DNA from 3 places in the Pseudomonas sp. MDV22-iso1 genome. Region 3 is predicted to be linked to each of the others. Evidence: riboswitches for the same ligand, from Rfam matches in the RefSeq annotation. Region 3 holds a riboswitch; each other region holds the start of a gene.
What was found. A riboswitch is a leader RNA that binds a small molecule or an ion and turns the genes downstream of it on or off. The one in region 3 is predicted to bind cobalamin.
Positions count from the first base shown of each region.

Region 1: it holds a riboswitch for cobalamin, as region 3 does, so the genes downstream of both, cobW (cobalamin biosynthesis protein CobW) here and cobO (cob(I)yrinic acid a,c-diamide adenosyltransferase) in region 3, are expected to answer to the same signal.
Region 2: it holds a riboswitch for cobalamin, as region 3 does, so the genes downstream of both, AC3ZVB_RS14220 (ABC transporter substrate-binding protein) here and cobO (cob(I)yrinic acid a,c-diamide adenosyltransferase) in region 3, are expected to answer to the same signal.

Region 1 is NZ_JBYVMF010000007.1:155,655-165,965, forward strand. It holds gene cobN (cobaltochelatase subunit CobN) at 1-3,379, opposite strand, end outside; gene cobW (cobalamin biosynthesis protein CobW) at 3,383-4,444, opposite strand; cobalamin riboswitch at 4,545-4,759, opposite strand; cobalamin riboswitch at 4,998-5,224, shown strand; gene AC3ZVB_RS11050 (CbtB domain-containing protein) at 5,344-5,535, shown strand; gene AC3ZVB_RS11055 (CbtA family protein) at 5,547-6,254, shown strand; gene AC3ZVB_RS11060 (cobalamin biosynthesis protein) at 6,251-6,664, shown strand; gene cobM (precorrin-4 C(11)-methyltransferase) at 6,746-7,492, shown strand; gene nfuA (Fe-S biogenesis protein NfuA) at 7,634-8,218, opposite strand; gene AC3ZVB_RS11075 (acyltransferase family protein) at 8,276-9,310, opposite strand; gene AC3ZVB_RS11080 (fatty acid cis/trans isomerase) at 9,425-10,311, opposite strand, start outside.
Region 2 is NZ_JBYVMF010000011.1:1,810-12,120, reverse strand. It holds gene AC3ZVB_RS14230 (hypothetical protein) at 1-528, opposite strand, end outside; gene AC3ZVB_RS14225 (low affinity iron permease family protein) at 754-1,122, shown strand; cobalamin riboswitch at 1,800-1,994, shown strand; gene AC3ZVB_RS14220 (ABC transporter substrate-binding protein) at 2,140-3,153, shown strand; gene AC3ZVB_RS14215 (FecCD family ABC transporter permease) at 3,150-4,166, shown strand; gene AC3ZVB_RS14210 (ABC transporter ATP-binding protein) at 4,163-4,948, shown strand; gene AC3ZVB_RS14205 (aminotransferase-like domain-containing protein) at 5,166-6,497, opposite strand; gene AC3ZVB_RS14200 (DMT family transporter) at 6,578-7,474, shown strand; gene AC3ZVB_RS14195 (NIPSNAP family protein) at 7,676-7,993, shown strand; gene AC3ZVB_RS14190 (DUF2268 domain-containing putative Zn-dependent protease) at 8,138-8,809, opposite strand; gene AC3ZVB_RS14185 (M15 family metallopeptidase) at 8,892-10,311, shown strand, end outside.
Region 3 is NZ_JBYVMF010000001.1:330,534-340,844, reverse strand. It holds gene cbiB (adenosylcobinamide-phosphate synthase CbiB) at 1-22, opposite strand, end outside; gene bluB (5,6-dimethylbenzimidazole synthase) at 19-669, opposite strand; gene AC3ZVB_RS01565 (cobyrinic acid a,c-diamide synthase CobB) at 666-2,048, opposite strand; gene cobO (cob(I)yrinic acid a,c-diamide adenosyltransferase) at 2,045-2,656, opposite strand; cobalamin riboswitch at 2,738-2,970, opposite strand; gene AC3ZVB_RS01555 (PQQ-dependent sugar dehydrogenase) at 3,122-4,435, shown strand; gene AC3ZVB_RS01550 (C40 family peptidase) at 4,555-5,094, opposite strand; gene AC3ZVB_RS01545 (C40 family peptidase) at 5,260-5,907, opposite strand; gene hda (DnaA regulatory inactivator Hda) at 6,121-6,825, opposite strand; gene AC3ZVB_RS01535 (AI-2E family transporter) at 7,055-8,128, opposite strand; gene AC3ZVB_RS01530 (DUF2066 domain-containing protein) at 8,173-9,234, opposite strand; gene purM (phosphoribosylformylglycinamidine cyclo-ligase) at 9,616-10,311, shown strand, end outside.

The DNA.
Region 1 (10,311 bases), on a different contig from region 3:
GCTGGGCGAATTGGTCTCGGGCGACAGTGCCCTCGTCGGAGCCACCGTAAGCGTAGCCGCCCCAATTCAGATAAACCTCGGCCAGGTCCTCGCGGCTTTGCCACAAGCGACCGTCGATGGCGCCCTGCACGCCCGCGCCATAAGCACCGGGTTTGGCACCAAAGATGCGCCAGCCGGCCTGACGTCGAGCAGCCTCTTCGTCCAGCCCCGATTGCAGCAACGCTTCGCGCTCGGCGCGCACCTTGGCCGCCAGCGGATTAAGGTCGTCCGGTTCGTCCAGCGCGGCCACTGCTTGCACGGCGGCGTCGAACAGGCGAATCAGGTTGGCGAAGGCGTCGCGGAAGAAGCCCGAGACCCGCAAGGTCACGTCCACGCGCGGACGGTCCAGCAGGCTGAGCGGTAGAATCTCGAAGTCGTCGACCCGCTGACTGCCCGTGGCCCACACCGGCCGTACCCCCATCAATGCCATCGCCTGCGCGATGTCATCGCCCCCGGTACGCATGGTCGCGGTGCCCCAGACCGACAGGCCAAGCTGACGCAAATGGTCGCCGTGGTCTTGCAGGTGACGCTCGAGAATCAGGTTTGCCGACTGGAAACCTATACGCCACGCGGTGGTGGTCGGCAGGTTGCGCACATCCACCGAATAGAAATTGCGCCCGGTCGGCAGTACGTCCAGACGACCTCGACTTGGCGCGCCGCTGGGGCCTGCCGGGACGAAGCGGCCGCTCAAGGCGTCGAGCAAACCGCGCATTTCTGCGGGGCCGCAGGCATCCAGTCGGGGCGCGACCACTTCGCGCAGAGTATCGAGGATTGCGTTTACTTCAGCCCAGCCGGGAGTCTGTGGGAACGCGCTTTTGTGGCGAGGGGATTTAGCGAAACGTCGCACCGCCCCGTTGGACTGCGCAGCAGTCCCATTTTCTGGGGCCGCTTCGCGACCCAACGGGGATAAATCCCCTCGCCACAAAAGCTCGCTCCCGCAGAGTTCAGCGTCGCCTTCGGCATTCAGAGTCTGCGAGATCAGATCTGCGGCGAACAGTTCCAGACGTTCGCGGGTATCGCCTGCCGTGCGCCAGACTTCCTCGGTGAGGGCTTGCAGCTCAGGCGGACGCGGACCGATCCACGGCTCGGCGAGCACACAATCCAATGGATCGAAACCCAAGCCAAACGCCTTGGCCAGCGCCCGCAACAGACTCGATTGCGCACCTCGTCCATCAGCCCGGGGTATGCGCAGCAATGCAAGCAAGGTGTCGATGCGCAACCGCCCGGTCGGCGACTCGCCGAAGATGTGCAGGCCGTCGCGGATCTGCGATTCCTTCAAGTCGCACAAATACGTGTCCAGCCGCGGCAACCAGATCGCCGCATCGGCATCGCTGTTGAGCTTTTCGTCCAGTTGCAGCTCACGGTCGATGTGGGTATCGCGCACCAGTTGCAGGATGTCGCGCTGCAGCTCCCGCGCCCGGCGTGGGTCCAGCAACTGCGCTTCGTAATACTCGTCGGCGAGCAATTCGAGGTTGCGCAGCGGCCCGTAGGTTTCGGCGCGGGTCAGCGGCGGCATCAAATGATCGATGATCACCGCTTGAGTGCGCCGCTTGGCCTGAGCCCCCTCGCCCGGGTCGTTGACAATGAACGGATAGATGTTCGGCAGCGGCCCGAGCAGTGCGTCCGGCCAGCAGTTTTCCGACAGCCCGACGCCCTTGCCCGGCAGCCATTCGAGGTTGCCATGCTTGCCGACGTGAATAACCCCATGAGCGCCATAGGTGTTGCGCAACCAGAAATAGAACGCCAGGTAACCGTGCGGCGGCACCAGGTCGGGGTCGTGATAGACCGCGCTGGGATCAACCTGATAGCCCCGCGCCGGTTGAATACCGACGAACGTCAGGCCGAAACGCAGGCCGGCGATCATCATTCGGCCGCTGCGGAACATCGGGTCGTTTTGCGGCGCCCCCCAACGTTCCAGGACAGCTTCTCGGTTGGCCTCGGGCAATGCGTTGAACATCAGCCAATAATCATCCAGCCCCAGGCTTTGCTGGCACGGACGCTGGTCGATCGTGTCAAGGTCGTTGCTGACGCCGCCAAGCAGTTGCTGGATCAGCGCAGTGCCGCTGTCCGGCAGTTCGGCAGGCAACGGATAACCTTCTGTGTGCAACGCGCGCAGGATGTTCAGTGCAGCGGCCGGTGTATCAAGACCGACGCCGTTGCCGATGCGTCCGTCCCGGGTCGGGTAGTTGGCCAGAATCAGCGCGATGCGTTTTTCGCCGTTCGGCACCCGCGCCAGATCGATCCAGCGCCGCGCCAGTTCGGCGACGAAATCCATGCGTTCGGGTTGCGCCCGGTAGCACACCACGTCCGATTGACTGCGTTCGCTGCGCCAGGCCAGGTCCTTGAAGCTGATCGGCCGGCTGATGATTCGCCCGTCGAGTTCCGGCAGCGCAATGTGCATCGCCAGATCCCTAGGGCCGAGTCCCTGTTCACTGGCACGCCAACCCGGCTCGTTGTCTTGAGCACAGATCGCCTGAATGACCGGAATATTGCGACGAAACGGTCGCAAATGCGGTGCTTCAGGGCTGGACTGGGCGAAACCGGTGGTGTTGAGAATCACCCCGGCGTCGACCTCATCCAGCCAATCCTCGACCGCCGCCAGGCAGCCGGGCTCTTTCAAACTGGCCAGCGCAATCGGCAACGGGTTTAACCCCGCTGCCTGCAAGCGCTGGCAGAACACATCGATAAACGCGGTGTTCGCCGCCTGTAAATGCGAGCGGTAAAACAGCACGGCGGCGACCGGCTGATCGGCTTGCCAATCGGCTTGCCAGTCCTTCAGATCGGCGGGGCTTTTATGAGGGTGGTAGATGGCCGTGCGCGGCAGGGTTTGCGGCTCGGACCAGGCGTAATCGCGCCCCAGCCAGCGATTGGCCAGGCAGCGGAAAAAGTCCAGCGCGTTGCTCAGGCCACCCTGGCGCAAAAACTGCCAGAGCCGGTCACGGTCGCCGGCAGCCACTGTGCTCAGGTCGCTGAGTTCCGGGTCGGGGCGATCATCGCCGGGCACCAGGATCAGCTGCACCCCTTGCTCGGACAACTGCACCAGCCGCTCGACGCCATAACGCCAGTAGCCGATGCCGCCGTGCAGCGAGATCAGGATCACCTTGGCATGGCGCAGCACTTCGTCGACATACAGGTCGACCGAAGCGTGATTCTGCACCTGCATCGGGTTGGCCAGGCGTACGCTCGGGTAATCGTCGGGCAGCTGCTGCGCCGCTTCGGCGAGCAACGCCAGGCTGGAGTCACCGCTGCACAGGATCACCAGCTCGGCGGGGGTTTGTCCAAGGTCGGCAATGTTGTCATCCGAGACGAATCCGCCGGGCTGAGTCCTGAGCAGGTGCATGGGTTAAACGCTGAGCGCAGCGCGCAACTGCGCTTCAAGTTGAGCAGCGTCCAACGCCTGGCCGATCAACACCAGACGCGTGGTGCGCGCTTCGTCAACGCCCCACTGACGGTCGAAGTGCTTGTCGAAACGCGTGCCCACGCCCTGAATCAGCAGCCGCATCGGCTTGTTCGGAATCGCCGCGAAACCTTTGACTCGCAAAATGCCGTGCTTGACCACCAGTTGGGTCAACGCGTCCATCAGCAGGCTTTCGTCGGCTTGCGGCAGTTCAATGGAAATAGAGTCGAATGCGTCGTGATCGTGGTCGTCTTCACCTTCATGGTGGTGATCGTGGTGGCTGTGGCGGCTGTCGATGTGTTCTTCGGAACCGGCGCCGAGGCCGATCAGCACATCCAGCGGAACGCGGCCGCTGCTGGCTTCGATGACCTTGACTGCGGGCGGCAGTTCTTCGGCGACTTCGAGGCGCACACGGGCCAGGTCTTCAGGGCTGATCAGGTCTGCCTTGTTGAGGATCACCAGGTCGGCGCTGGCCAACTGGTCGGCGAACAATTCGTGCAGCGGCGACTCGTGATCCAGGTTCGGGTCGAGTTTGCGCTGGGCATCGACCTGGTCCGGGAAAGCGGCAAAGGTGCCAGCCGCCACGGCCGGGCTGTCGACCACGGTAATCACCGCGTCAACGGTGCAGGCGCTGCGGATTTCCGGCCACTGGAAGGCTTGCACCAATGGCTTGGGCAGTGCCAGCCCGGAGGTTTCAATAAGGATGTGGTCGAGGTCACCACGACGGGCAACCAATTCGCGCATGACCGGGAAAAATTCTTCCTGGACGGTGCAGCACAGGCAACCGTTGGCCAGTTCATAGACGCGGCCGTTGGCTTCTTCTTCGGTGCAGCCGATGGCGCACTGCTTGAGAATTTCACCGTCGATGCCCAGCTCGCCAAACTCGTTGACGATGACGGCGATGCGCCGGCCCTGAGCGTTGTCGAGCATGTGCCGCAGCAAGGTGGTCTTGCCCGAGCCGAGGAAGCCGGTAACGATGGTGACGGGGAGTTTGGCCAGTGTTTTCATCGGATGCCCTTTGGCAAGGTGGCGGGCATGCGGGACGACAATCGCTGCGACAGGTGCGCGCGCGGAAGAGTTCGCCACCGGATCACCCCGCCCGGTTGTAGTGAGAATCTGTTTCGAGGCAGGTCTCCTGGCTGACGGCGTGCCTGGCGGTTTCGCCTGGCATTCGCTGCGCCTTCCCGCGAACCCGTTGGACAGGGTTTGCAGTGGCGTGGCAGCGAACATCACCGTTCACAGTTGCGGGGGCAGCCGCGGCTTGAACCGCGTTCCCTTCTTAGCTTCGGTAAATACCGAAGAACCTCGAAAGCGCAAGGCTACGCATGGTCTTGGGGCCGGTCAATGTTCGTGAGGCAACACGGCCCCTGTGGCGAGGGGATTTATCCCCGTTGGGCTGCGCAGCAGTCCTGCTCTTTTTAAGGTTTCTGAAGGGGCCGCTTCGCGACCCAACGGGGCGGTGCGACGTTTCGCTGAATCCCCTCACCACAAGTAAACCCCAGACATTCGATACCGAGTTGAGAACCCTTGCCAATTGACGCCAAACCCCCGCCCATGCTCTCCTACACGCCTTGTTACGGGTGCCCTTCACAGGGTGAAACGGGAAACCGGTGAATCATGTGCTTTACTCAAGGCCATGTCAGTCCGGTGCTGCCCCCGCAACGGTAAGCGAGTGAGGAATCGAATCCACTGTGCCAGCAGTTCGGCATGGGAAGGTGATTCTTGCAGGTTGAGGCGAAGCCCCAGCCCCTCGTGAGCCCGGAGACCGGCCCGCAACACACAGTGATTTTCACCTTCACTGAATAACAAACCCGCGGTGGGCGGGCGCTGTTGCATCTCTGCGTGCCCGATTCGCAGGGATCTTCCATGCGCTCTATTCACCCGCTGACAGACCAGAGGGAAGCGCCATGTCGACCATCAGCACCACCGGCAGCAACACCGCCAGCACCACCACGACCCTGACCCAACGCCTGACCGCCGCCTTGTGTGCGTCGATCCTGGGCGCATGCCTTGTGTACTTTGCCGGGTTCTCCCACATCGAAGCGGTGCACAACGCCGCCCACGATACCCGTCACAGCTCCGCATTCCCGTGCCATTGAGACCTGCCGACATGATCAAGCGTATTGCGCAAACCGCAGGGTTCACCGGGCTGCTGGCCGCCCTGCTGCTGACCCTGCTGCAGAGCTTCTGGGTAGCTCCGCTGATTATGCAGGCCGAGACCTACGAAAAATCAGAGCCTGCCGCGGTAGAAATCCATGAGCATACCGGCACCGCCATGGCCGCTCATGCCCACGATGCCGAAGCCTGGGAGCCGCAAGACGGCTGGCAGCGCGTGCTGTCCACCACCGGTGGCAACCTGGTTGTAGCGGTTGGTTTCGCCTTGATGCTCGCTGGCCTCTACACTCTGCGTGCGCCCAATAGCACCGCGCAAGGCTTGCTGTGGGGACTGGCCGGTTACGCCACGTTCGTGCTCGCGCCAACCCTGGGCCTGCCGCCTGAATTGCCCGGCACTGCCGCTGCCGACCTGGCGCAACGCCAGATCTGGTGGATCGGCACCGCCGCCTCTACCGCCGTCGGTATCGCATTGATCGTGTTCAGCCGTCACTGGCTGATGAAAGTCCTGGGCGTGGCGATCCTGGCCGTTCCCCACGTGATCGGCGCGCCGCAACCGGAAGTGCACTCGATGCTCGCCCCGGAAGCGCTGGAAGCTCAATTCAAAATCGCTTCGCAGTTGACCAACGTCGCGTTCTGGCTGGCCCTGGGCCTGATCAGCGCCTGGTTGTTCCGCCGCAAAGGTGAAGGCCAATACCGCGCATGACCCATGCCAGCACAGCGCAGACACTCGTGGTCGGCCTGGGCTGCCAACGCGGCTGCCCTGTCAGCACGTTGCGGGCGCTGCTCGATCAGGCTCTGCAGGCTCATCAGATTGAATTTCACCAGATCAAGGCACTTGCCAGCATCGACCTGAAACGTGATGAACCGGGCCTGATCGCACTCGCCGAACAGCTGGAGCTACCGATCGTGTACTTCAGCAGTGAGCAGTTGGCGGGTTATCACGGGCAGCTCAGTCATCATTCAGACATCGCCTTTGAGCGCACGGGTTGCTATGGCATCGCCGAAAGCGCCGCCCTGGCCCTCGCCGAACAGCTGGCTGACGCACCGGCAAAGCTGCTGATTTCGCGACAAAAATACGCTCAGGCGACCCTCGCATTGGCGTGTGCCGCTTAAAATCTTCGATAATCCCCACCCCGATCATGAGCAATCTTCATCTGAAGGTGTGCCTCGCCCCTTTTTTCACAGGATACGACGATGACCGTCTTCTTCATTGGCGCAGGCCCCGGCGACCCGGAACTGATCACCGTCAAAGGCCAGCGGCTGATTCGCAGCTGCCCGGTAATCATCTATGCAGGATCTCTGGTGCCCGCTGCAGTCTTGGAGGGGCATCACGCCGAAACGGTGGTGAACAGCGCCGAACTGCATCTGGAACAGATCATTGAATTGATCAAAACCGCCCACAGCGAAGGCAAGGATGTGGCGCGGGTGCATTCCGGTGATCCGAGCCTGTACGGCGCGATTGGCGAACAGATCCGCTACTTGCGTGAGCTCGACATCCCGTTTGAAATCATTCCCGGCGTGACCGCAACCGCGGCTTGCGCAGCGCTATTGGGAGCCGAACTGACGCTGCCGGATATCTCCCAAAGCGTGATTCTGACCCGTTATGCCGACAAGACCGTGATGCCCGCTGGCGAAGAACTCGCCAGCCTGGCGCAGCACAAGGCGACCATGGCGATCCATTTGGGGGTCAATCACCTTGAAAAAATCCTCGCCGAATTGCTTCCCCATTACGGCGCCGACTGCCCGATCGCGGTGATCCATCGCGCGACATGGCCGGATCAGGATTGGGTGGTGGGGACGATTGAGGACATTGCCGGGAAGGTTGAGGCGAAGGGGTTCAGGCGTACGGCATTGATTCTGGTGGGTCGGGTGCTGGGGAGTGATCAGTTCAGCGAGTCATCGCTATACCGTGCGGGGCATGCACATTTGTATCGCCCCTAAGATCAAAACATCGCAGCCTTCGGCAGCTCCTACAGGAGAGCTCATTCCCCTGTAGGAGCTGCCGAAGGCTGCGATCTTTTAGCTTTACCCATAAAAAAACGGCACTCACGGGTGCCGTTTTTTCATTTCGCAGCGAACGCCTTAGTAGTAGGCGTTTTCTTTCTGCGTGTGGTCGGTAACGTCCCGCACACCCTTGAGCTCGGGAACGCGCTCGAGCAAGGTGCGCTCGATACCTTCACGCAGGGTGACGTCCGCCTGGCCACAGCCCTGGCAGCCGCCGCCGAACTTGAGAACGGCGATACCGTCGTCAACCACGTCTATCAGGCTGACCTGACCGCCGTGGCTGGCAAGCCCCGGGTTGATCTCGGTCTGCAGGTAATAGTTGATCCGCTCGTTGATCGGACTGTCGGCGTTGACCATTGGTACTTTGGCGTTTGGCGCCTTGATGGTCAGCTGGCCGCCCATACGGTCGGTGGCGTAATCGACAACCGCATCATCCAGGAAGGCTTCGCTGAACGAATCGATGTAGGCCGTGAAGCTTTTCAGCCCCAGAGCGGTGTCTTCAGGCTTTTCTTCGCCCGGCTTGCAGTAAGCAATGCAGGTTTCGGCGTACTGGGTGCCAGGCTGGGTGATAAAGACGCGGATGCCGATACCCGGGGTGTTCTGCTTGGACAGCAGATCGGCCAGGTAATCGTGTGCGGCGTCGGTGATGGTAATAGCGGTCATGGAAACTCCTCGCAGGCTTGGGCGCAGTTTACGCCAATCAACGCGCCGCACAAAGTCCTAGTATTTTTGTCGGGAAAGCGTCGGGGCCGTCTCTGTGGCTGTCGAGTCATCAACTCGGGCTTTAAGCCACCGATAGCTGCGTTTTTCCACCCATTCGTAACTGGCCCATGAACCCACGCCGATGGCCAGCACGCACACGGCAAACATCACATAAGGATTCACGCCATAACGTTGCGCGACGAAACCACCGGCGGACAGCACCAGCACGTGCATCAGGTACACCGAGTAGGAACAATCGCCCAACAGTTTCAGCACCCGATTGTGTTCGAAGTACCGTTCCAGCGACATGCTCGCCATCACCAGCACCGCGCTGGGCAGGCCCCAGGTCAACAATCGGGGTTGCGGTGCAAGGTGATAGATCGCCAGCAATGCGCCCCCAATACTTAACAGCGGCAACCACAAGCCGGGTTTGATCCAGCCACGACGGTAGATCATGCCGATGGCGATCCCCAGCAAAAACTCATAGACAATGTCTGAACGATAGAACTCACTGATCCAGCCATACCCCGTCCACGCCTGGCACACCGCAAACAGCAGCGCCGCAACGATCATCAACCTGACTTGCAAGCGAAACAACAACGCCCAGGCAAACACCACGTAAAAGAGCATTTCGAAGTTCAGCGTCCAGCCGACATTCAGCGTCGGATAAATCCCGTAGCCGCCGGGGTTTTCGGTAGGAATGAACAACAGCGACAGCAGGAAGTGCGACCAGTCGACCGTCTGATCCGGCAACACAGGCTGCGCGAACACCACCACCAGTGCCATGAGCACCGTGTATAGCCAGTACGCCGGAACAATGCGAAACAGCCGATACAGCAGGAATCGACCTGGCGGTAGCGATTTGCCCTCGGTGGACAGAAAAATCACCAGACCACTGATAACGAAAAACACATCCACGCCCACCGCACCCTTGTCGATGAAAAACTGCCCCACCGGGCCGCGGGCCTGGAAGTCGAAGAAAATCTGCATGAAATGGTGGCCGACCACCGCCCAGGCCGCGAGTGCACGCAATGCCTGCACTGAAATCAACATTGATGGCCCTCCGATCTAAAAATCCACCACCTCCCTGTTGCAGGAGCAAAGCTTGCTCCTGCAGGTATCAGCGGTGCTTGATAGATCGGACACCCGCCACCGCTCAAAGGTCGATCAAAGATTCTCGTACCGATTCATATCCAGCACGCCCTCCTCCAACGGGTCGGTTTCATGCACGTAGCGGCTCATATCGTGGAAGTAGAACCAGAACTGCGGATGGCTGCGACGAATCCCCCAACGCTCGACGATTTTCTCGAAGCGATTGGCGTCCTTGGCATTTTCCATGGCGGCAACGAACGCCGGCACCTGATCGGCGGGAATGTTGAACATGAAATTCGGATAGCTGCTGAGCACGCCCGGGTAGATAGTCAGCGTATCGAGCCCCGGCTGATAGCGCAGCGATTCCCCCAGCAGAAACGCCACATTGCTGTGCGCCCGGTTGCGCAGCAGGCTGTAAACCGCACGTTTGCCACTCGCGGTTTCGATACGCAGCATCGTCGCCTCCGGCAATTGATCGATCACCCTCAACCCCGCCGCCGGACGGGACGTCAGGTTACTCAAGGCCTGTTCGGCATTCTGTAAATCAGGATCGATGTTCGGGCGCGAGCAATACGCACCGTCGCAGCGATTGATCGGATCGGGGCTGGCATTGAGGTCGCCATACCGGGCCAGCAACTGCATGGAAAAATCGCGCTTGGGGTCTTTTGCGTCAAGCTTCAGCGCGGTGTCTTTGTCATTGTCGATGGACTCGTAATCCAGCCACATCTTGATTTTGCCGCCGTTCTGATACCAGTCATCCAGGTAACCCTCCCGGGAATCGGCCGGCATCAAGCGCAGGAAGTTCTGCTCCGCACCGTTACGAATCAAGTCGAAATACAGCCGCGTCTGCGCCTGATGGCTGACATTGCCGAATACGTCAAAGTTAACCGCCAGCTGATAATAGGTGCGCTCCAGCAACGGGAAGTCGAACAGCCACATCGTCTGAGGCACTTCGCCGATCA
Region 2 (10,311 bases), on a different contig from region 3:
GCGTGGCGGGACAGACGTTTCATACGGTCGCTGCGCCCCGAAACCACCGGAAGGAGGATTGGAGCTGCCCATGGCGGGGTCACTGTCGCGGGTGGTGGTATAGGCCGCAGACGTGCCCGCTTTCAGGAATCGCGACAGGCCGAAGCCCAGGGCAACACTGCCGGCAATGAACAGCGTGGGGTTGCTGCGCGCCAGATTGGCTGCATCGTGCAGCAGCTGTTCGGCACTTTTGCCACGCAGATTACCGGCCAGCCCGCTCATGGACTCGGCCATGTCGGCCAGGTAATCGGACATGCCGAGCGTGTCCTTGCTTTCAATCTCGGAGACGAAAGATTTAGCCCCCTGGGCCAGTGCCTCGATCTGGTCTGCCGCTGTATCACGGTACTGCCCGAACTGCGCATCCGCTTGCTGGCGCGCATCACCCAGGGCCTCGGTAACGCCCTCCTTCAAATGTTGAAAATCGGCTTCCGGTCTTCCGGAGTCCTGACGATCGGTCTGACCGTCAGTCCTGCTGTCTGAACTATTCATGACGTCCCTCGCTGTTCAAAAAAAGCGTTATCGGGTACGCCACGAGCGCTCGCAGCCCCCCTCAGTTCAGATGACGGAGCGACGTTGAAAGGAGTTCCAACAAAATGATGAGCGACGTGAGCCCTCGGATACACGGGAGGAAAACGCTCACGGACAAAGGAGAAGTAAAAAGAATTTCAAAGAATCACTGCGGTCTATCACTGACCATCGCAAGAGTAGGCATTCATGAAATTCGCACAATTCTGCCAGGCACTCTCCAATCGAGCCGGCAGCTCAAAAACCTTCCTCACCGCCATTGTCCTGATCATCGTATGGGCGCTCACAGGTCCCTATTTCCACTACAACGACACGTGGCAACTGATCATCAACACCTCCACCACGATCATCACGTTCCTGATGGTCTTCCTCATCCAGAACACCCAAAACCGCGACAACGATATCTTGCATCTGAAAATCGACGAGTTGATTCGAGCCACTCAGGAGGCACAGAACGCGACGTTGTCATTGGACAAAATGGGCAGTCGGGAACTGCGCAAGCTGCGTAAGCATTACAGCGCTTTGGGGGATGTTGAGGCGATCAAGGTGAGTGATTGAGGCCTACGGCGAACGCACCCAATACCTGGAAAAAACGCAGTTCGGTCGGCTTTTGATCTGCACTTGATCTGCACTTGATCTGCTTTTGATTTGCTTTTGATCTTCTTGCCCCCTCGTAAGGCCGAGCGCAGGTTCTGCGCAGTGGGCAACCCGGCAAGGATGCCGGGTTAGCCGCCCCCGGCCATGGATGGCCGATGGCGGCGGGCCCACGGAGCAGGACCGGAGCGAGGGTATGCCGAGCCCAGGCGAGGCACCGGACGAAAGGGGCAAGAGCGTTTGGTTACTTGGCGCTTTTCCAAGTGACTCGCCGTAAGGGCGAAACCAATAGCCGCCGTAACCGCAGAAATGGATATGTACACCAGCAACAATCTCACCGCCGATCAGGCCGCCATCGCTGGCAAGCCAGCTCCCACAGTTTGATCGGGTACATCAGCAAATATCGACCGGCTATGAGGGCGCCATCGCCGGGCAGGCCACACACAGTTTGATCGGTGTACATATGGGAGAAACTTGCTGCCTGACAGGTCGCCATCGCGAGCAGGCTAACTCCTACAGTTAATCCGGGAGCATCTGGGGGATGTGGCTTGGTTGTCAGGACGCCATCGCGAGCACGCTTTGCTCCTACAGTGGATCTGGGTGCATCGGGGTTAGACAGGTTCCCCTCGGACGGTCTGATCGACTACCATGCCGCCGCCGGTTTCCACATGGGATTAATAGGGAATCCGTGATGCTCACACAGCATCAAACGGAACTGCCCCCGCAACTGTAGATGCTGAGCCTGCTCCACGAACGCCACTGGGATCATCCCCGGGAAGGCCGGGGCCAGGCGATGACGCATCAGTCAGGAGACCTGCCGGCCAAGCAAATCACTAACCGGCGGGGTGTCCGGGAAGGACATCCTTGCCGCGTGCGTCACTTCGGTGATCGGCCTTGCACTGCCTTTGCAGCAGCGTTCGATGATGTGTTTCCAGACCGTATACCTCGGCTTCCCTGTACGGTTCAAATGGAGATCGCCCCATGCTGCTGCCCCGCTTCGCCACCCTCCTCTCGGGCCTGGGTTTTTGTGCCCTCGCCCAGGCGACCCCGACTCAGTACCCCCTCACCGTCGAAAACTGCGGCAGCACGCTGACGTTCCAGCACGCGCCTGTCCGGGCCGTGACCATTGGCCAGGCCGGCACTGAAATGCTCTATGCCATGGGTTTGAGCGACAAGTTGGTCGGCACATCGCTGTGGTTCAACGATGTCCTGGCCACGTACAAAGCCGAGAACCACAAGATCGAACGCCTGGCCGACAACGAGCCGAGTTTCGAAGCGGTGATCGGCAAACGTCCTGAACTGGTGGCGGTGGAGCTGGAATGGATGGTCGGTCCGCAAGGCGCAGTGGGCACTCGCGAGCAGTTTCATGAGCTGAATATTGCGACCTACCTGATGCCCTCCGATTGCGAAGCCAAAGACAACCTGGTCGGCGCCGATGGCACGCGGCTGGAGGCGTTTCGCATCGACAGCATCTACAAAAGCATCAGCCAATTGGCGCAGATCTTTGATGTTCAGGGCCGCGGCGAGCAGTTGAACGCCGAACTCAAGGCCAGCCTGGCGAAGTCGATGGCCACGGTGCAGAACAAGGACCTGAAGCACACCAGCGCGCTGTTCTGGTTCTCCAGCGCCAGCCTCGACATCGACCCGTACGTCGCCGGCCACAAGGGCATCCCGGATTTCATGCTCAACACCTTGGGCGTGCGCAACGTCGTTGAGTCCAACGAGGAATGGCCGACTGTGGGCTGGGAAACCATCGCCAAGGCCAACCCGACGTTCCTGGTGATTGCACGTATGGACCGCCGACGATTCCCTGCTGACGATCATGAAAAGAAACTGCAATTCCTGCGCAGTGACCCGGTGACGCGCAACATGGACGCGGTGAAAAACAACCGGATCATTATCCTCGACGCCATGGCGATGCAGGCCAGCGTCAGAATGTTCGATGGCCTTGAAACACTGGCGACCGCCATCAATGGCTACGACCTGCCGCAATGACCAGGACGTTGATTCGCACGCTGCTGGCGTTCGTGACACTGCTGCTGGCAGTGATCGCTGGCGTGGCCATTGGTGAAACGCCGATCGAGCCGGGCGTGGTGTTCCAGGTGTTGGCCAACAAGCTGTGGGCGGCCGGGCATGTGCTTGATCCCATCGACGAAGGCATCGTCTGGAACTACCGCCTGACCCGCGCCCTGGTGGCCGCTGCCTGTGGCGCCGGGCTGGCGACTTGCGGGGTGATCCTGCAGTCGTTGTTGCGCAATCCGTTGGCTGATCCTTACCTGCTCGGCATCTCCGCCGGCGCGTCCACAGGTGCCGTGCTGGTGGCGTTGCTGGGTGTGGGGGCTGGCGCGGTTTCGTTGTCCGCCGGGGCATTCGCCGGCGCGGTTGCGGCCTTTGCCCTGGTGATTCTGCTGGCGCGTGTCAGCGGATCGTCCAGTGGCACCGGGCAGATCATTCTGGCGGGAATCGCCGGCTCGCAATTGTTCAATGCGCTCACGGCGTTTCTGATCACCAAGTCGGCCAGTTCCGAACAGGCGCGCGGCATCATGTTCTGGCTGCTGGGCAATCTGAGTGGCGTGCGCTGGCCATCGGTGTGGTTGTCGGTGCCCGTGGCGTTGCTCGGTCTCGCGGTGTGCCTGTGGCACCGGCGAGCGCTCGACGCCTTCACGTTTGGTGTCGACTCCGCTGCGTCGCTCGGCATTGCGGTACGCCGGGTGCAGTTTTTGCTGGTGGGGTGCGCGGCGCTGGTGACGGCGGTGATGGTGTCGATTGTCGGCTCCATCGGGTTCGTCGGGCTGGTGATTCCCCATGCCGTGCGCCTGCTGCTGGGGACTCGACATGCGCGCTTGCTGCCTTACAGCGCGCTCGGAGGTGCGCTGTTCCTGATTGCCGCTGACGTGCTGTCGAGGACGTTGATCAAGGGCCAGGTCATCCCGGTCGGGGTGATTACCGCCCTGGTGGGTGCGCCGGTGTTCGCGCTGATCCTGGTCGGTCGGAGGAATGCGCGATGAGTGCCGGTGAGTCTGTATTGAGCTGTACGGGGCTGGGCTTCGATGTCCGTGATGCGCAGCTGCTGCACGACATCCAACTGGACATTCGGCGCGGAGAAACCCTGGGTGTCGTCGGGCCGAACGGCTCGGGCAAATCCACCCTGCTCAAGCTGCTCGCGGGTGTGCGGGTGCCCACTCGGGGCGAGGTCCGGCTGGGTGAACAGCGCCTCAAGGACTTGTCGCGCCGCACGGTCGCGCAGATCCTTGCTGTGGTTGAGCAGCAGGCGGATACCGATGATTCGATCAGTGTGCTCGATGCCGTTTCACTGGGAAGAACGCCCTGGCTGTCGGCGTTGCGTCCGTGGTCGCGCGAGGACGACGCGATCGTCCAGCAAGCGCTGCATGATGTCGATGCCACGCACTTGAAAACCCGTACCTGGCGCAGCCTGTCGGGGGGTGAGCGGCAGCGCGTGCACATCGCCCGCGCCCTGGCCCAGCGCCCGCAGATTCTGTTGCTGGACGAACCGGCCAATCACCTGGACATCCAGCACCAGCTGGCGATTTTGCAAGTGGTGCATGCGCTGCCGGTGACGACGGTGATCGCCCTTCACGATCTCAATCAGGCACTCGGCTGTGATCGCCTGGCGGTGCTGGAGCGAGGCCGGCTGGTGGCGTTGGGTCATCCGTTTGAAGTGCTGACTCCGCAACGCCTGCAGGACACATTTGGGGTGCAGGCGCACTATCTGATTGATCCTTATGACGGTGCGCGGATTCTGCGGTTTCGCAGTGCTCCGGTTGCCTGATCTTGCGCATCTGCAGCAACCGCAAAACCTGTAGCAGCTGCCGAGCCTGCGAGGCTGCGTTCGGCTGCGAAGCAGTCGTAAATCCTGGGTCCGCATTCTTTCAGGTAAACCGTATCTCCCGGATTGCGACTGCTGCGCAGCCGAACGCAGCCTCGCAGGCTCGGCAGCTGCTACAGGGGACAGTGGTGGGTTCGGCAGCTTCGACGCACGCCCGTGATCAGGAATACGCCTCCACCATCCATTTCACCCTCGCCAACGCCGCCTTGAGCGTATCGATATCCACCGACCCGAGTGCCAGGCGAATCGCATGGGGTACGTGCACCGAAGTGGCGAAGGGTTCGGCGGTTGAAACGGCGATATTTTCTTCCATCAACGCCTTGGTGATCTGATCCGCCCTGGCGTCCTCCGACAGCGGCAGCCACAGGAAATACGACGACGGATGGGTGACGCAACGCAAACCGTCCAGCGCTCGTGCCGCGACGATCTGCCTGGCCTGGGCATCCCGGCGCTTTTCCTCCTCCAGCTGCATGACGGTGCCGTCGTCGAGCCAGGCGCAGGCAATGGCCGTCATCACACCCGGTGTGTTCCAGGTGGTCGACCGGATCGTTCGTTCGATGGCGGCGACTTTTTCGATCGGCGCGGCAACGAAACCCACGCGCAAGCCGGTGGCGATGCTCTTGGATAAACCAGAGACGTAAACGGTTCGCTCCGGCGCCAATACCGCCACGGGCAGCGGCGGGTTTTCGGCCAGAAAAGCATAGGCAGCGTCCTCGATAATCAATAGGTCATGCTTGCGCGCGAGGGCTACCAAGTGTTCGCGTTGTTCCGCGCTCATTACCCAGCCCAAGGGGTTGTGCATCGTCGGCATGGTGTACACCGCCCGCACGCGCCGACGGCGGCAGAGTTTTTCCAGCGCATCGAGATTGGGGCCACTTTCAGCGGCAGCAATCGGTGCGATTTCAAGGTGCAGTGCTTCGGCCAGCACTTTGAAACCGGAATAGGTCAGCGCGTCTGCGGCAATCACGTCGCCGGGCTTGAGAAAAGCCATCATCGTTACCGCCAACCCGTGCTGGGCCCCGCTGACCATCAGCACCTGCTCGGCCCCGACCGTCAGCCCCCGAGCGCCCAAATGCCGCGCCACCGACACGCGCTCGTGCAAGCGCCCCGCGTGTGGCTGATAGCGCAACAAGGCCTCCAGATCGCCGCCCGCCGCCAGTTGGCGCAGGCCACTGCGCAACAAATCACCCTGGCCCGGCAGCGACGGATAATTGAAGTTGAGGTCGATCATGCCGGCGGCCACGTCTTGCTGATCGATACCAAGGTTGGGGGGCAACGAGGTCTCCCTGACGAACGTGCCCCGGCCCGTTTCCCCACTGACCAGGCCCATGGCCTCCAGCTCGCCATAGACGCGGCTGGCCGTTACCAGCGCCAGCCCTTCACGGCTCGCCAGTTCACGGTGGGTGGGCAGCCGTGTGCCCGGCAGCAATCGGCCGGCGCGGATATCGGCGGCAAACGCATCGACCAGTGATTTGTAGCGGGATCGGGGCATCGGGATGTATCCATGACAATTTTTTGATTGTCTTTATTCTCGTCCTTAGGATGGCGTTCTGCAAATGTGAGACTGACGAAATGGAACGCGCATCGAACCTGCAACACCTTCCCCTGGAAAAGACCGCGAGCGGCTGGCTCAACGGATTTATCGGCGTGCTGATCTTCAGCGGTTCGCTGCCTGCCACGCGGGTCGCCGTTCTGGAATTTGACCCGGTCTTCCTGACGGTTGCCCGCGCCAGCATCGCCGCCGTTCTGGCGGTGTGCCTGTTGCTGGTGTTCAAGGAGCAGCGCCCTGCCCGGTCGCAACTGTTGCCCTTGGCTATCGTGGCCTTGGGCGTCGTTCTAGGCTTTCCGTTGCTGACGGCGCTGGCGTTGCAGTACGTAACGTCGGCACACTCGATTGTCTTTGTCGGCCTGCTGCCGTTGGCCACGGCGGTGTTCGGCGTGATGCGCGGTGGCGAGCGTCCGCGTCCGGTGTTCTGGCTGTTTTCGATTCTGGGCAGCCTGCTGGTGGTGGGCTTCGCGTTGTCCCAGGGACTCACCGCGTCGCCGATCGGAGACCTGTTGATGCTGCTGGCGATCCTCGCCTGCGGGCTGGGTTATGCCGAAGGAGCGAAGTTGTCCAGAACACTCGGCGGCTGGCAAGTGATCTGCTGGGCGTTGGTGCTGTCGCTGCCGGTGATGGCACCACTGGCCTGGTGGCTGGCGCCGACCTCCTTCTCGGGAGTAACCATGCCCGCGTGGTTCAGCCTGGCGTACGTGTCGCTGTTCAGCATGTTGATCGGCTTCGTTTTCTGGTATCGCGGGCTGGCACAGGGCGGCATCGCCGCGGTCGGCCAACTTCAATTATTGCAGCCGTTTTTCGGCCTGGCACTGGCGGCAACGCTGCTGCATGAACATGTCAGCCTGGGCATGCTGGGCGTGACCGTTGCAGTGATTGCATGTGTCGCGGGGGCGAAAAGGTTTTCAAGGTAAAGACCCATGGCAGGCTCACGACTTGTTCCGTGTCCTGCTGAGCGCCGGTCACTGGTTAATGGAAGAAGCGCCGGAGAAGACCATTGCAGCGATTCGTGAATCTATTGCACCCTGATCACTCATCTTCAGGGATGACGTATACAGAGCCAGCCGTTGCGGCAATGAGTGCCTGCCAGGGCACCTAATTCAAGAGGAAAAAACGTGGTCACTTGCTATCTGAGGTATGTGCTTGATCCCTACCAGATCAAGGCGTTCGAACACTACGCAAACTTGTGGATTCCACTGGTGGAGAAATTCGGCGGACAGCATCACGGCTACTTCCTGCCGTCCGAGGGCGCCAACAACATCGCCATGGCCATGTTCACCTTTCCCAGCCTTGCGGATTACGAGCGCTACCGGCAGGACTCCATGAAGGACGCGGCGTGCATCGCGGCCTTCAAGTACGCCGAAGAGACAAAGTGCATCCTGAGTTATGAACGCAGCTTTTTCCGGCCGGTGTTTGGGGATCAGCAGCAGTAGGTGATGATGCGGTGGTTTGTTCTGGCCTCATCGCGATCAGGCTCACTCCTACAGGGATTGTGGCTGGCTGAGGATTTTGTGCTGTGCCTGGATCCTGTGGGAGCGTGGTTTGCCCGCGATGGCGGCAAGCCTGTTGCTGAAAACTCAGGTTTCCAGTGATCCCCGCCGCGCCTCAATGGCTGAGTCAATGATGGTGCGCGCGGGGACATTGATCCAGGTGGCGACATCGATGTCGCCTGTCGATGCCAGCCATTGTTCAACCATCTGATAGCCCAAGGTGTAGCCCAGCCATCTCGGGTGAGCACCGAACCCAAAGAACCACTCACTGTGGTTGTAATGCGTTGAGTCAAGGGTCTGCGGCTCTATTGGTATTTGCAGGAGCTCGGCCGGTGTGACGGCTCTTTCCCAAGGCTCCGGCTCGCTACCGAGCACATGACCGACAAACTGGCCCGCCAGCCCTTCGCTGACCAAGGCTTCACCCAGTGTCCAGCCGTAGCCGGGGCCGGCCATGCGCAGGCAATGATGAACCTCATGGATGATTTGTCGGTGCAGCGTGCCGTTGCGCAGGCTTGCGAGGAAGTTCGGGTTGTCGGGATCGAGGGTCATCGAAAACAGGGTGCTGCGAACGGCTCGCCCGACAAGGCCCATTTCCGGGATGGTTTCGCCGGGCAGCGTCTGGATCAGGATATCCAGCCGTGGCGCTGGCATCAGCCGGGAAATGGATTGGTAAGCGGCGGCGAATTCGCCAATCACCTCGGTTCGAAAGTCGTCAAGGTTTCCCGAAGCTTCCAGCCAGTGCAGTGTCCATGCGTCCATTGATATCTCCTTGAATTCGTTGCAAAGGCTAAGCTCCACTGAGCCAAGCGGCCCATCATATCCACCGGAAGCCACCCTGACCATGCGCCCGAATACCTCACATTTTTCCTCGCTGCTACTGCTGGGCCTCGCCCTCGCGACCATGGCCGGTGCCGAGAACCGGCCCGATCACATGGTCTATTTGCGCACGATCGATCCCGGCATCGAGCAGGATGTCCGCTACGCCAGCGCTCACAACTTCACCGGTCATCCGCTTGCCGGATATGACGCCGCCGAGTGCCTGCTGACGGTGGACACGGCCAAGGCGCTCGCCCGGGTGCAGACGGCTTTGCGCGCCGAGGGTTATGGCTTGAAGGTTTTCGATTGCTATCGCCCGAGCCGCGCCGTGGCGGACATGGGCCGGTTCGCGACCGAACCGGGGGATCCGCGCAAGGCCGAGTTCTACCCCCGCGTGGACAAGCAGGATTTCTGGCGCCTGGGCTATGTGGCGCGGGTGTCGGGGCATTCCAAAGGCTCAACCGTGGACCTGACCCTGACCGGGCCGCAGGCGCTGCCTGCCAACAAATGGACGCCCGTGGCCGCACCGGTCGATTGCACGGCGCCTTACGAGCAGCGCTGGCATGACGGCGGGGTCGATATGGGCACCGGTTTCGATTGCTTCGACGAGCGCGCTCACCCTGACAACCCGACGATCAACGCAACGGCGAAGGCCAATCGGCAGCGCTTGACCCGTGCGATGGAAAAAGAAGGATTTAGCGGGTATTCGAAAGAGTGGTGGCATTTCACCTACGCGGGCGAGGTCGCCAAAAAAGAGGTCATGGATTTCCTCATCACGCCCCTGGCGACCCGCGATGTGGTCGACGCCAGCCAGCAGTTGATAGTGGTCACGTCGAAAAACTGGGAGGACATCCAGGGCAGCGCCCAGCGTTATGAGCGCGACGGCAGCACCTTCAAAAAGTCCGGCGACGCCTTTGCGGTGGTGCTCGGCAAAAGCGGAATGGCCTGGGGCAAGGGACTTTTTGAACCCGGCGAAGGTCCGGTCAAACGCGAAGGCGACGGGAAAGCGCCTGCCGGCGTCTTCAAGCTCGGAACAGCGTTCGGCTTTGATCCGGTTGCGCAGACAAAACTGCCCTACCTCGCCCTCACGCCGGCCACCGAATGCGTGGATGACAGCCAATCCAGTCGCTACAACGAACTGGTCGATGGCTCGGCGGTTTCAAAGGACTGGAGCAGTTCCGAACACATGCGCAATGAGGATGTGTTGTACCGCAAAGGCATCGTCATCGATCACAACACCCCGGCGACGCCCGGCGCCGGATCCTGCATTTTCTTCCACATCTGGCGCGCCCCCACCGCCCCGACGGCGGGCTGCACGGCCATGGATCAGGCGGATATTTCCCGGTTGTTCAACTGGCTGGACCCTCGCGAAACGCCGCTGCTGGTGCAAATGCCTGAAGCGCAATACGAGCAGTTCCGCGAACCTTGGGGCCTGCCGCAGCGTT
Region 3 (10,311 bases):
CACTCAACAACGCCACACTCATTGATTCACTCCCCACACATTTTCATACAGCAATTCGCTCAGCGGACGCGCCTGCGCCCAACCTTCGAGCACCAGCATTGGCGCCGGATAAAACGCTTTCACCGGGCCCAGGCACAACACGGCAACCGGTTTGGCGCCTTCGGGCATGTCCAGCAAATCCGCCAGGGCCCGGGGTTCGAACAGCGACACCCAGCCCATGCCCAGCCCTTCGGCACGAGACGCCAGCCACAGGTTCTGGATCGCGCAGGACACTGAGGCGAGGTCCATTTCCGGCAAGGTCCGACGGCCGAAAATATGCCGCTCACGATCGTCCATCAGGGCGGCAACCAGCACTTCGGCACAGTCGTTGATGCCTTCGACTTTGAGCTTCATGAACTCGTCGGTGCGCTCGCCCAGGGCTTCGGCGGTGCGAATGCGCTCTTCTTCCACCAGCGATTGAATCTGGCCACGCATGACCCGGTCGCTGATGCGAATGAAACGCCAAGGCTGCATCAAGCCGACACTGGGCGCCTGGTGGGCGGCCTGTAGCAAGCGTTTCAGCTGTTGGGGCTCGACGGTGCCACCGCTGAAGTGGCGCATGTCGCGGCGCTCGGCGATGGCTCGGTAGACCGCATCGCGTTCGGTTTCAGAAAATGTGTTGTCGGTCATGTCCTGTTCGCTGGCAAGCCAGCTTCCACAAGGAGCAGGTGATCAACCGTGGAAGCCGGATTGCCCGCGATGGCTACTTCACGGTCAGGCGCAAACAGCGCAGCAATGGCGGACGGATTCGACGGAAAATAAAAATGCACGTAAGAAGCCGTCATCCGCCCCTCACGATAAACCGCTTCGGCCCCGCGCCCACCGTTCGGGCTCAGCCCACGGGCGATCGGTTGCAGCTCGGTGCTGGTCAAAGAGTGGTGATAGGTATGCCCGCGCAGTGAGCCTTCGGGCAAATCGACCGCTTGCAACGCCAGCGCCGCCAGTCGCTTTTGCATCACTGCATCTCCCGCCAACAAGCCGACCAGCTCCGCGCGCGTGCCATCGACATCGGTCAATGAGTCGAGCAGGTACAGCATGCCGCCACACTCGGCCAGCAGCGGTTTACCAGCGCTATGATGAGCACGAATCGCATCCATCATCGAGGTGTTCTGAGACAGCGCTACATGGTGCAATTCCGGATAACCGCCTGGCAGATACAGGCTGTCCGCTTCGGGCAAATGGGCGTCCCGGATCGGCGAGAAAAACAGCAATTCGGCACCCATGGCCCTCAGCAAATCCAGGCTCGCGCCATAGGTGAAAGCGAACGCTTCATCACGGGCCACGGCAATCCGCACGCCCGCCAGCAAAGGCTCGGCGACGATCACATCCGGCGCAGCAAATTCCACGGCCGGGGGCAACGCGACTTCGCAACTGCCGGCCAGTGCATCGGCGGCGGCATCGAGGCGCAGATCCAGGTCGTTCAATTCACCCGCTTGCACCAGGCCGAGATGCCGGCTCGGCAATTCGATCCCGGTTTCCCGGGACAATGCGCCGTACCAACGCAACCCTTCCGTCAGGCTGCCTTCGAGCAATTGCGCATGGCGCAAGGTACCGACCCGATTGGCCAATACGCCGGCAAACGGCAAGTCCGGCTGATAGCGCGCCAGCCCCAAGGCCAGCGCACCAAAGGTCTGCGCCATGGCCGTGCCGTCGATCACGGCCAGCACCGGCACACCGAAATGCCGCGCCAGATCGGCACTGGACGGCGTGCCGTCGAACAGCCCCATGACGCCTTCAATGAGGATCAGGTCAGCCTCACCCGCGGCTTCCCACAGGAGTCGACGGCTGTCCTGCTCGCCAACCATCCACATGTCCAGTTGATAGACCGGCGCACCGCTGGCGCGCTCGAGAATCATCGGGTCCAGAAAGTCCGGGCCGCACTTGAACACCCGGACCTTGCGCCCCTGATTGCGATGCAAACGGGCCAGTGCAGCGGTGACGGTGGTCTTGCCCTGACCGGACGCCGGCGCGGCGATGAGTACCGCGGGGCAATGACGGGGTTGATTCACAATTCGACGCCTTTTTGCGCTTTGATCCCGGCCTGGAACGCATGCTTGATCACGCCCATTTCAGTGACGGTGTCAGCCAGTTCAATCATTTCCGGCTTGGCACCGCGCCCGGTTACCACCACGTGCTGCATCGGCGGGCGGGCCTGCAAATCGCTAAGTACCTGATCGAGGTCTAGATAGCCGTGCTTGAGCGCGATGTTCAACTCGTCCAGCACCACCAGACCAATCGACGGATCGCGCAACAATTCACGAGAAACGGCCCACGCCGCTTCGGCAGCAGCAATGTCACGCTGACGGTCCTGGGTTTCCCAGGTGAAACCTTCGCCCATCACATGAAAACGCACCTGCTCCGGAAAGCGGCGGAAGAACAGTTCTTCACCGGTGCTGTTACGCCCCTTGATGAACTGCACCACACCACACTGCATGCCATGCCCCATGGACCGGGCAAGCATGCCGAACGCCGAGCTGCTTTTGCCCTTGCCGTTGCCGGTGAGCACCAGCAGCAGGCCGCATTCATTCGGGGAGTTGGCGATGCGTTCGTCGATCACGGCTTTTTTGCGCAACATGCGCGCCAGGTGGCGTTCGTCGCGATCAGGGGTATCAGTCATGGGGAAGCTCTCCGTTGGGGCTGGATAACGGCGGGCAGGCACAAGAATAGACGGCAAAAAGCCTGGCATCGCCCACCGTGATGCCGCTGGATGGATCAGGCCGGTCTCCGGGCTCATGAGCGGCTTGACGCCGAACTGCGCGCCTTCCCATGCCGATAATCGACACAGTGGCACAAGGCGCAGTTTTTACTCATTTACCGTTGCGGGGGCAGCGCCGGGATCGCGAAGCTTCGTGCAACAAAGCGATCACTCACCGGCTTCCCTGTTTCACTCTGTCGACGACGTCACAGAGCACCTGAAACAAGCCGCGAAGGTTAGAGGGTTGGGGGTGGAGCGTCAATTAAAGACGGGACTTGTCTGCGCGATTAACTGCCGCAGATCGTTTGATTGATTGTGCCCTGTTGAACCATCGCACATTTGCGCTTCTCTACTGATCAGGTCAATGCATTCAAAGGGAAGATCAGCATGCGCAAACTCCAATTCGTTCTCGTCATCGCGCTCGCCGGAGGTCTCGTCGCCTGCGGTGAGACCTCCAGCCTGCAAGTCTCCGACGGCACCGGTCCGTCACCGAAGTTGCCAGAACCGAACAAGACCCTGATACCGACGGTGAACATCGCCCCGGCCGTTGGCTGGGCTGACGGTGCCAAACCGACAGCCGCGGCCGGCACGCAGGTGGCCGCATTTGCCGAAGGGCTCGATCACCCACGCTGGCTCTACGTGCTGCCCAATGGTGACGTGCTGGTGGCAGAAACCAACGCGCCGCCAAAACCCGATGATGGCAAAGGCATAAAAGGCTGGGTCATGAAGACCGTCATGGGACGCGCGGGGGCTGGTGTCCCCAGCCCGAACCGCATCACGCTGTTGCGGGACAAGGATCACGACGGCATCGCTGAAACCCGCACCGTGTTTCTGGAGAACCTGAATTCGCCCTTTGGCATGACCCTGGTCGGCAATGACCTGTATGTCGCCGACACCGACCGCTTGTTGCGTTTCCACTATGCAGACGGCGACACGGCGATCAAATCGCAACCGATCAAAGTGGTCGATTTGCCGGGTGGCACGCTGAACCACCACTGGACTAAAAACGTTATCGCCAGCAAGGATGGCAGCAAGCTTTACGTCACTGTTGGCTCCAACAGCAACGTCGCGGAAAACGGAATGGACAAGGAAGAAGGTCGCGCGGCCATTTGGGAAGTGGATCGCGCGACAGGCAATCACCGTATTTTCGCTTCCGGCCTGCGCAATCCCAACGGCATGGCCTGGGAGCCGAATAGTGGCGCGTTATGGACCGCGGTCAACGAGCGTGACGAAATCGGCAGTGACCTGGTGCCGGACTACATCACCTCGGTCAAGGACGGTGCCTTTTACGGCTGGCCGTTCAGCTATTACGGCCAGCATGTAGACGTTCGCGTTGAGCCACAAAACCCTGATCTGGTGGCCAAGGCGATTGCTCCAGATTATGCGGTAGGCCCACACACCGCCTCCCTCGGCCTGACGTTTGCGCAAGGCAACACACTGCCAGCCCAGTTCAAGGAAGGCGCGTTCATTGGCCAGCACGGCTCATGGAATCGCAAGCCGCACAGCGGTTACAAAGTGATTTTCGTGCCGTTCAGCGCGGGCAAGCCTACTGGGCAGCCGATCGATGTGCTGACTGGCTTCCTTAATGAAGACGAAAAAGCCATGGGCCGGCCAGTGGGTGTGGTGATCGATCAGCAGGGTTCATTGCTGGTGGCAGATGACGTAGGGAACAAGGTTTGGCGGGTGTCGGCAGTTAAATAAGGTCAAAAAAAATCGCAGCTTTCGGCAGCTTCCGGGGACGTAGGTTCGTCCAATCAGATACTGCAGTCAGCTGCGATTTTTTTATTCAACGTAATCTTTTTGGGCGCAACGGACGCCTGTTACGGATTGCGTGCCAGGTGTTCCGGCTGCAGGACTCGCTTGGCGCTCAGGTATGCCTTCTGCCAATAAGCCTTGGACAGGCTGTCCAGCTTCACCGTACCGCCAGTGGCTGGCGCATGAACGAAGCGGCCTTCACCCACATAGATCCCGGCATGGCTGACCTGGGAACCACCGTTGGTGGCGAAAAAGATCAGATCCCCGGTTTGCAGACCTTCCTTGCCCACGCTGGCGGCCTGCATGCCGATCATCTCGCGGGTGGTACGCGGCAGGGTAATACCGGCGACATCATGGTAGACGTAGCCAATCAGTCCACTGCAATCAAACCCCGAGTCCGGCGTGTTGCCGCCCCAGCGATAAGGCGTTCCCACCAGGCCCAACGCACGAAACAGCACGTCTTCCGCCTCAGGCGAAAAAGGTTGGGCAGGACCAAATACGATGGGAGCGCGAATAACCGGCGCGGCTGGCAGTGGAGTGCGGCTGGCGCAAGCGCTGAGCAACGCTGCGAAAAGCAAGAGAGTGAGGCGGGCCGACGTCGTCATAAGCAGAACATCCTGATCTGGCTGCGGCTATTTCCACCGGAAAGGCAGAAAAGAAAACCGCCTGCGCGTAACGCAGGCGGTTTGCCATCAATAATAGATCAGGATTCTAGACGCTATACGGCAAACTTCAAGTAAGACTTTAAGTTCACCTTACAAACTGTGAGCTTACTTGCGCGCCGTGACCACAGTTGGAGCCATCGCGAGTGCGCGCTTGGCTTCAATGAAGGTTTTGCTCCAGTAGCTGTCGCCCAGGCTATCAACCCGAACACCACCGCTGCGGCGGCTGCTGGAGTGGATGAACTGGTCATCGCCCAGGTAGATACCGGCATGGCTGACGCGACCGCGACGACCATTGGTGGCGAAGAACAGCAGGTCACCTGGCTTGAGATTGTTACGCGAGACCAGCGGAGCATCAACGTTGATCATTTCGCGAGTGGAGCGCGGCAGGTTCATGCCGGCCTCTTCACGAAACAGGTAGCCGATGAAACCACTGCAATCGAAACCGGCTTCAGAGGTACCGCCGAAACGGTAACGGGTACCGATCAGGGACATGCCGCGTTCGAGGATGCTGTCGGCCAGAACCGGAAGCTGGTACGACTTGCCATCAGCAAAGGTCGCCAGTTCTTTTTCGGTGGCCATCTCTTCCAGGTATTGAACGGAAGAAGCTTGGGCGGTGATAGTGTTTTTGAACTGCTGCTGCTGCTGCTGTTGCTGCTGCTGTGACGTCTGCTCGGAAACTGGAGAGTGAGCAGCGCAACCGAACAACAGGGTAACGAGTGCGAGAGGCACGAGGGGTGCGAAGCGATTTAGCATGGGCACGACCGTGGCTGATAGTTGTAAAGAAGCCGAGACTATGCCCGCTATCATCCTCATTTGCAAATTCAATCGAACTTTATGTGACTTTTCGGTTTCGCGTTTACATCTAAGCGCTAAAGCCCCATTTAGACACTCTCGCAGCCTGCAACGCGTAGGAAAGCGGAATTTCTGCCGCCTGAAATGCGCCGAAAGCCTTGCAGGACGGTGGTTTTACCAACCCAGAGTTTCTTTTAGAAACGGAATTGTCAGCTTGCGCTGAGCCTGAAGAGAGGCCTGATCGAGTCGCTCGAGCAACTCGAACAGCGCACTCATGCTGCGGGTACCGCGGGTCAAAATAAAATGCCCGACTTCATCCGTCAGGTGCAGGCCGCGACGGGAAGCACGCAACTGCAATGCGCGCAATTTGTCTTCATCGGAGAGCGGACGCATCTGGAAGATCAAGGCCAGCGTCAGCCGGGATTTAAGATCCGCCAGCTTCACCGGCAATTCTCGGGGGGACGTCGACGCGGCGATCAACAGGCGCCGGCCGCTGTCGCGCAGACGGTTGAACAGATGGAACAGCGCCTCTTCCCAATCGGCACGCCCGGCGACCGCCTGCAAATCATCCAGGCAGACCAGTTCGTATTGTTCGAGGTTGTCGAGGATTTCGATGCCGCGATCCAGCAGCTCTGCCAACGGCAAATACACCGCCGGCTCGCCCAACTGTTCGAAGCGCAAACAGGCGGCTTGCAACAGGTGCGTACGCCCTACCCCGTCCTTGCCCCACAGATAGATCAGGCTTTCAGTCCAGCCGGCGTCGGCTTCGCAGAGCCGCTCGACATAGCCGAGTGCAGCGGCATTGGCGCCTGGGTAGTAATTGATAAAGGTGGCGTCATCACGCAGACGCACACCTAGGGGCAGCTGAATCGGTTTCATGCTGACTGAACAGTTCCAAGGAACCGTTAGTGGCCTCTGTGTAAAGTTTGCGAAGTTTATACCCGTGACGCTGGCCGCACAATGCGACAGACCACAAGCAAAATCAAAGGTTTGCGTTAACGCACTGGTTTTGTGACAGTTTCTTTGGCGGTGAATGCGACAGCCACCCAGCGAATGCGCACCCGCCCGGCATGTGACCGGGCGAGGCGTCATGAACGATCCGTGGACGTTAAAGCTGGGGCTCGTCTTCGCCGCCGTAGATGTCCGAATCCTTATACAAATCATGCATATGGCGCACAAGCACCATGATCACCGCGGCCACCGGCAACGCCAGTAGAATGCCGGTGAAACCGAACAGTTCACCCCCCGCCAGAATCGCAAAAATCACCGCGACCGGGTGCAGGCCGATTCGGTCTCCCACCAGCAACGGTGTCAGTACCATACCTTCCAGTGCTTGACCCACCATGAACACCGCGACGATACCGATCATGGGATACAGGTCACCCCCGAACTGGAACAAGCCCGCGACCAACGCCGCACCGATCCCGATGACAAACCCCATGTAAGGCACGATGGCCGCGAGGCCGGCAATCAGACCGATCAACAGCCCCAACTCAAGACCGATCAGCATCAAGCCCGCGGCATAGATAACGCCCAGCGCCACCATGACCAGCAATTGCCCGCGCACGAACGCCCCCAGGACTTCGTGGCATTCGCCTGCCAGGGTCACGATGCGCTCTTCACGATCTCGCGGCAGCAGGCTGCGGATCTTGGCCATCATGAGGTCCCAGTCCCGCAGCAGGTAGAAACTCACCACAGGAATCAACACCAGATTCGCCAGCCAGCCGATCACCGCGAGGCTTGAAGCGGTCGCCTGACTCAACACCACGCCAACAATGTCCGTGGTCTGGCCCATATGTTCACTGATCGCAGCTTTGAGCTTGTCGAACTTCCAGAAGCCGTCGGACAAGCCAAACTTCGATTGCGCCCATGGCAATGCCGTGTGCTGCAGCCAGTCGAGCATCTGCGGCGCCAACTCGTACAAGCGGAACAATTGCTTGGCGAGCATTGGCACCAACACCAGCAACAGTGTGGTGAAGATCAACGTGAACAACGCGAACACCGCCACCACGCCCCAGGTTCGGGACAGGCCAGCCTTCTCCAGCCGATCCACCAGGGGATCGAACAGATAAGCCAGCAGCAGTGCCACCAGAAATGGCGTCAGGATCGGATGCAAGAGCCAGACAAACGCGCAGAGCAGGACAACCCCACCCAACCAGAACCAACGCCGCGTATCGGCCATGTACCACTCCTGCTTGCTTCTATATAAGGAAAAGGAAAGAAAAACTACCAGCGAAAACGCAATTGCGGTGTCGGTGCCGGGATGGGCGCTGCTGCAGGGGCGGAACCCTCGACGGCAGGTTGTACCGGTGGTACTGGAGCGGGTGCCTCACCGGCCGGAAGTTCCTGCAATTTCGCCAGGGACAACTGAGCCTTCAACTGCTCGGGGCTGCCTTTGACCCGATAGAGAATCCGGTCGCCATCCACACTCTGCAGACGCATGCCGAAGGGTTCCAGCAAACGCCCGAGCGCCGCATATCGCTCCAGATTCATGCCCTGTACTTCCAGCAGTTGCTCGCCCGAAGCACCCGGTTTGACGACAAATCGCGGCGCGAGGCGTTCATTGACCGCCAGCATCACGGCGTCAGCCACTGCGGCCTGATCGGCGCCCTGTACGCTGCCCGCTTCTTTTTTATCGCCCATCCACAAATTCCACTTGGCCTGCCATTGGCCGCCTTCTTCACGCGCATGCACCGCGAGCAACGCATCCGCGTTGTAACGTTCCGATGCACCACGCAGAGGTGCGGCATCTGTGCCCTCAAGATTTGGCGCGGTAGCGACCAGCTGTTCACTCAGGTCCGCCAACGGCAAACGCAACGGCAGACCGCGATGCTGTGCCGCACGACGCAGTGGCACGGCGGCGGCCTGGCCATCACCGACCAGGCTCGAACCCTCGGTGGCGTCGTTCAGCCACCAACCCAGGATCGAGGGTCGATTGGCGCCCCACAACGAAAGGCCCGCGCGACGCAATGCCTGCTCGGTGGTCGCCGGGTCAAAATCAACCTTGAGCACTTCCGGCGGCCCAGCCTCGAAACCGTACTGACTGATGATTTGCTGAGGGTCCTTGCGGATGGCGGCCAACCCCGGGTTCTGCGCAGCCTTGGGATCACCCGTCAGCCGCAAAACCAGGGTATCCAGTGCTTCCTGAGTCGCCTGATCACGGATTTCAGACGATTGACCACTGACCGGCTGGCGAACCTGATAAAGACTTTTCAGGGTTTCGGCATGACTCGCCAGGCTGAAAAAAGACAAACAGCCTGCAAGCAAAAATTTCGAAAAAGAACGCATGGAAGATTCCTGACGACGAAAGCGGCTGGAACAGGCCGCGTGAACCGAATGAGCAAGGCTGTGACCACGCTCCCCGACAAAACATTCACCCGACCCCGGGATGTTTTTGCACTGTCATAACGATAGACGGTTAATAGCGATACCTTATACAGCCATGAAGGATGCGACCAAAACGAGATATGTCGTTTTTTTTTGGCTGATATGCCCCTGCTGTCGGCCTGAGGATGGCCGCTGCCCCTCAAGCCTGATAAAATCGCGCGCCTTCGCAGACCGGCAACAGCCGGGCCCACTGGAATTCGCGAACGGCACTCGCCTTCGTCTGTTTCTGCGGTCCCGCTGGACTCGGTCGTTACCCCTGAATCCCCCCTAAAGGCCTGGATCATGAGCAAGCAACCCTCCCTGAGCTACAAGGACGCCGGTGTAGACATCGACGCCGGTGAAGCATTGGTCGAACGCATCAAGAGCGTCGCCAAGCGCACTGCGCGCCCGGAAGTCATGGGCGGCCTGGGCGGTTTCGGCGCCCTCTGCGAAATCCCGGCCGGCTACAAGCAGCCTGTTCTGGTTTCCGGCACTGACGGCGTCGGCACCAAGCTGCGTCTGGCGCTGAACCTGAACAAGCACGACAGCATCGGCATCGATCTGGTCGCCATGTGCGTCAACGACCTGGTGGTGTGCGGCGCCGAGCCGCTGTTCTTCCTCGACTACTATGCCACCGGCAAACTGAACGTCGAAACCGCGACCCAGGTTGTCACAGGTATCGGCGCTGGCTGCGAACTGTCCGGCTGCTCCCTGGTCGGCGGCGAAACCGCTGAAATGCCTGGCATGTACGAAGGCGAAGACTACGACCTGGCCGGCTTCTGCGTCGGCGTCGTGGAAAAATCCGAAATCATCGACGGTTCGAAAGTCGCGGCCGGCGACGCCCTGCTCGCCCTGCCTTCTTCCGGCCCGCACTCCAACGGCTACTCGCTGATCCGCAAGATCATCGAAGTGTCGGGTGCAGACATCGAAAACATCCAGCTCGACGGCAAACCGCTGACCGACCTGCTGATGGCCCCGACCCGCATCTACGTGAAGCCG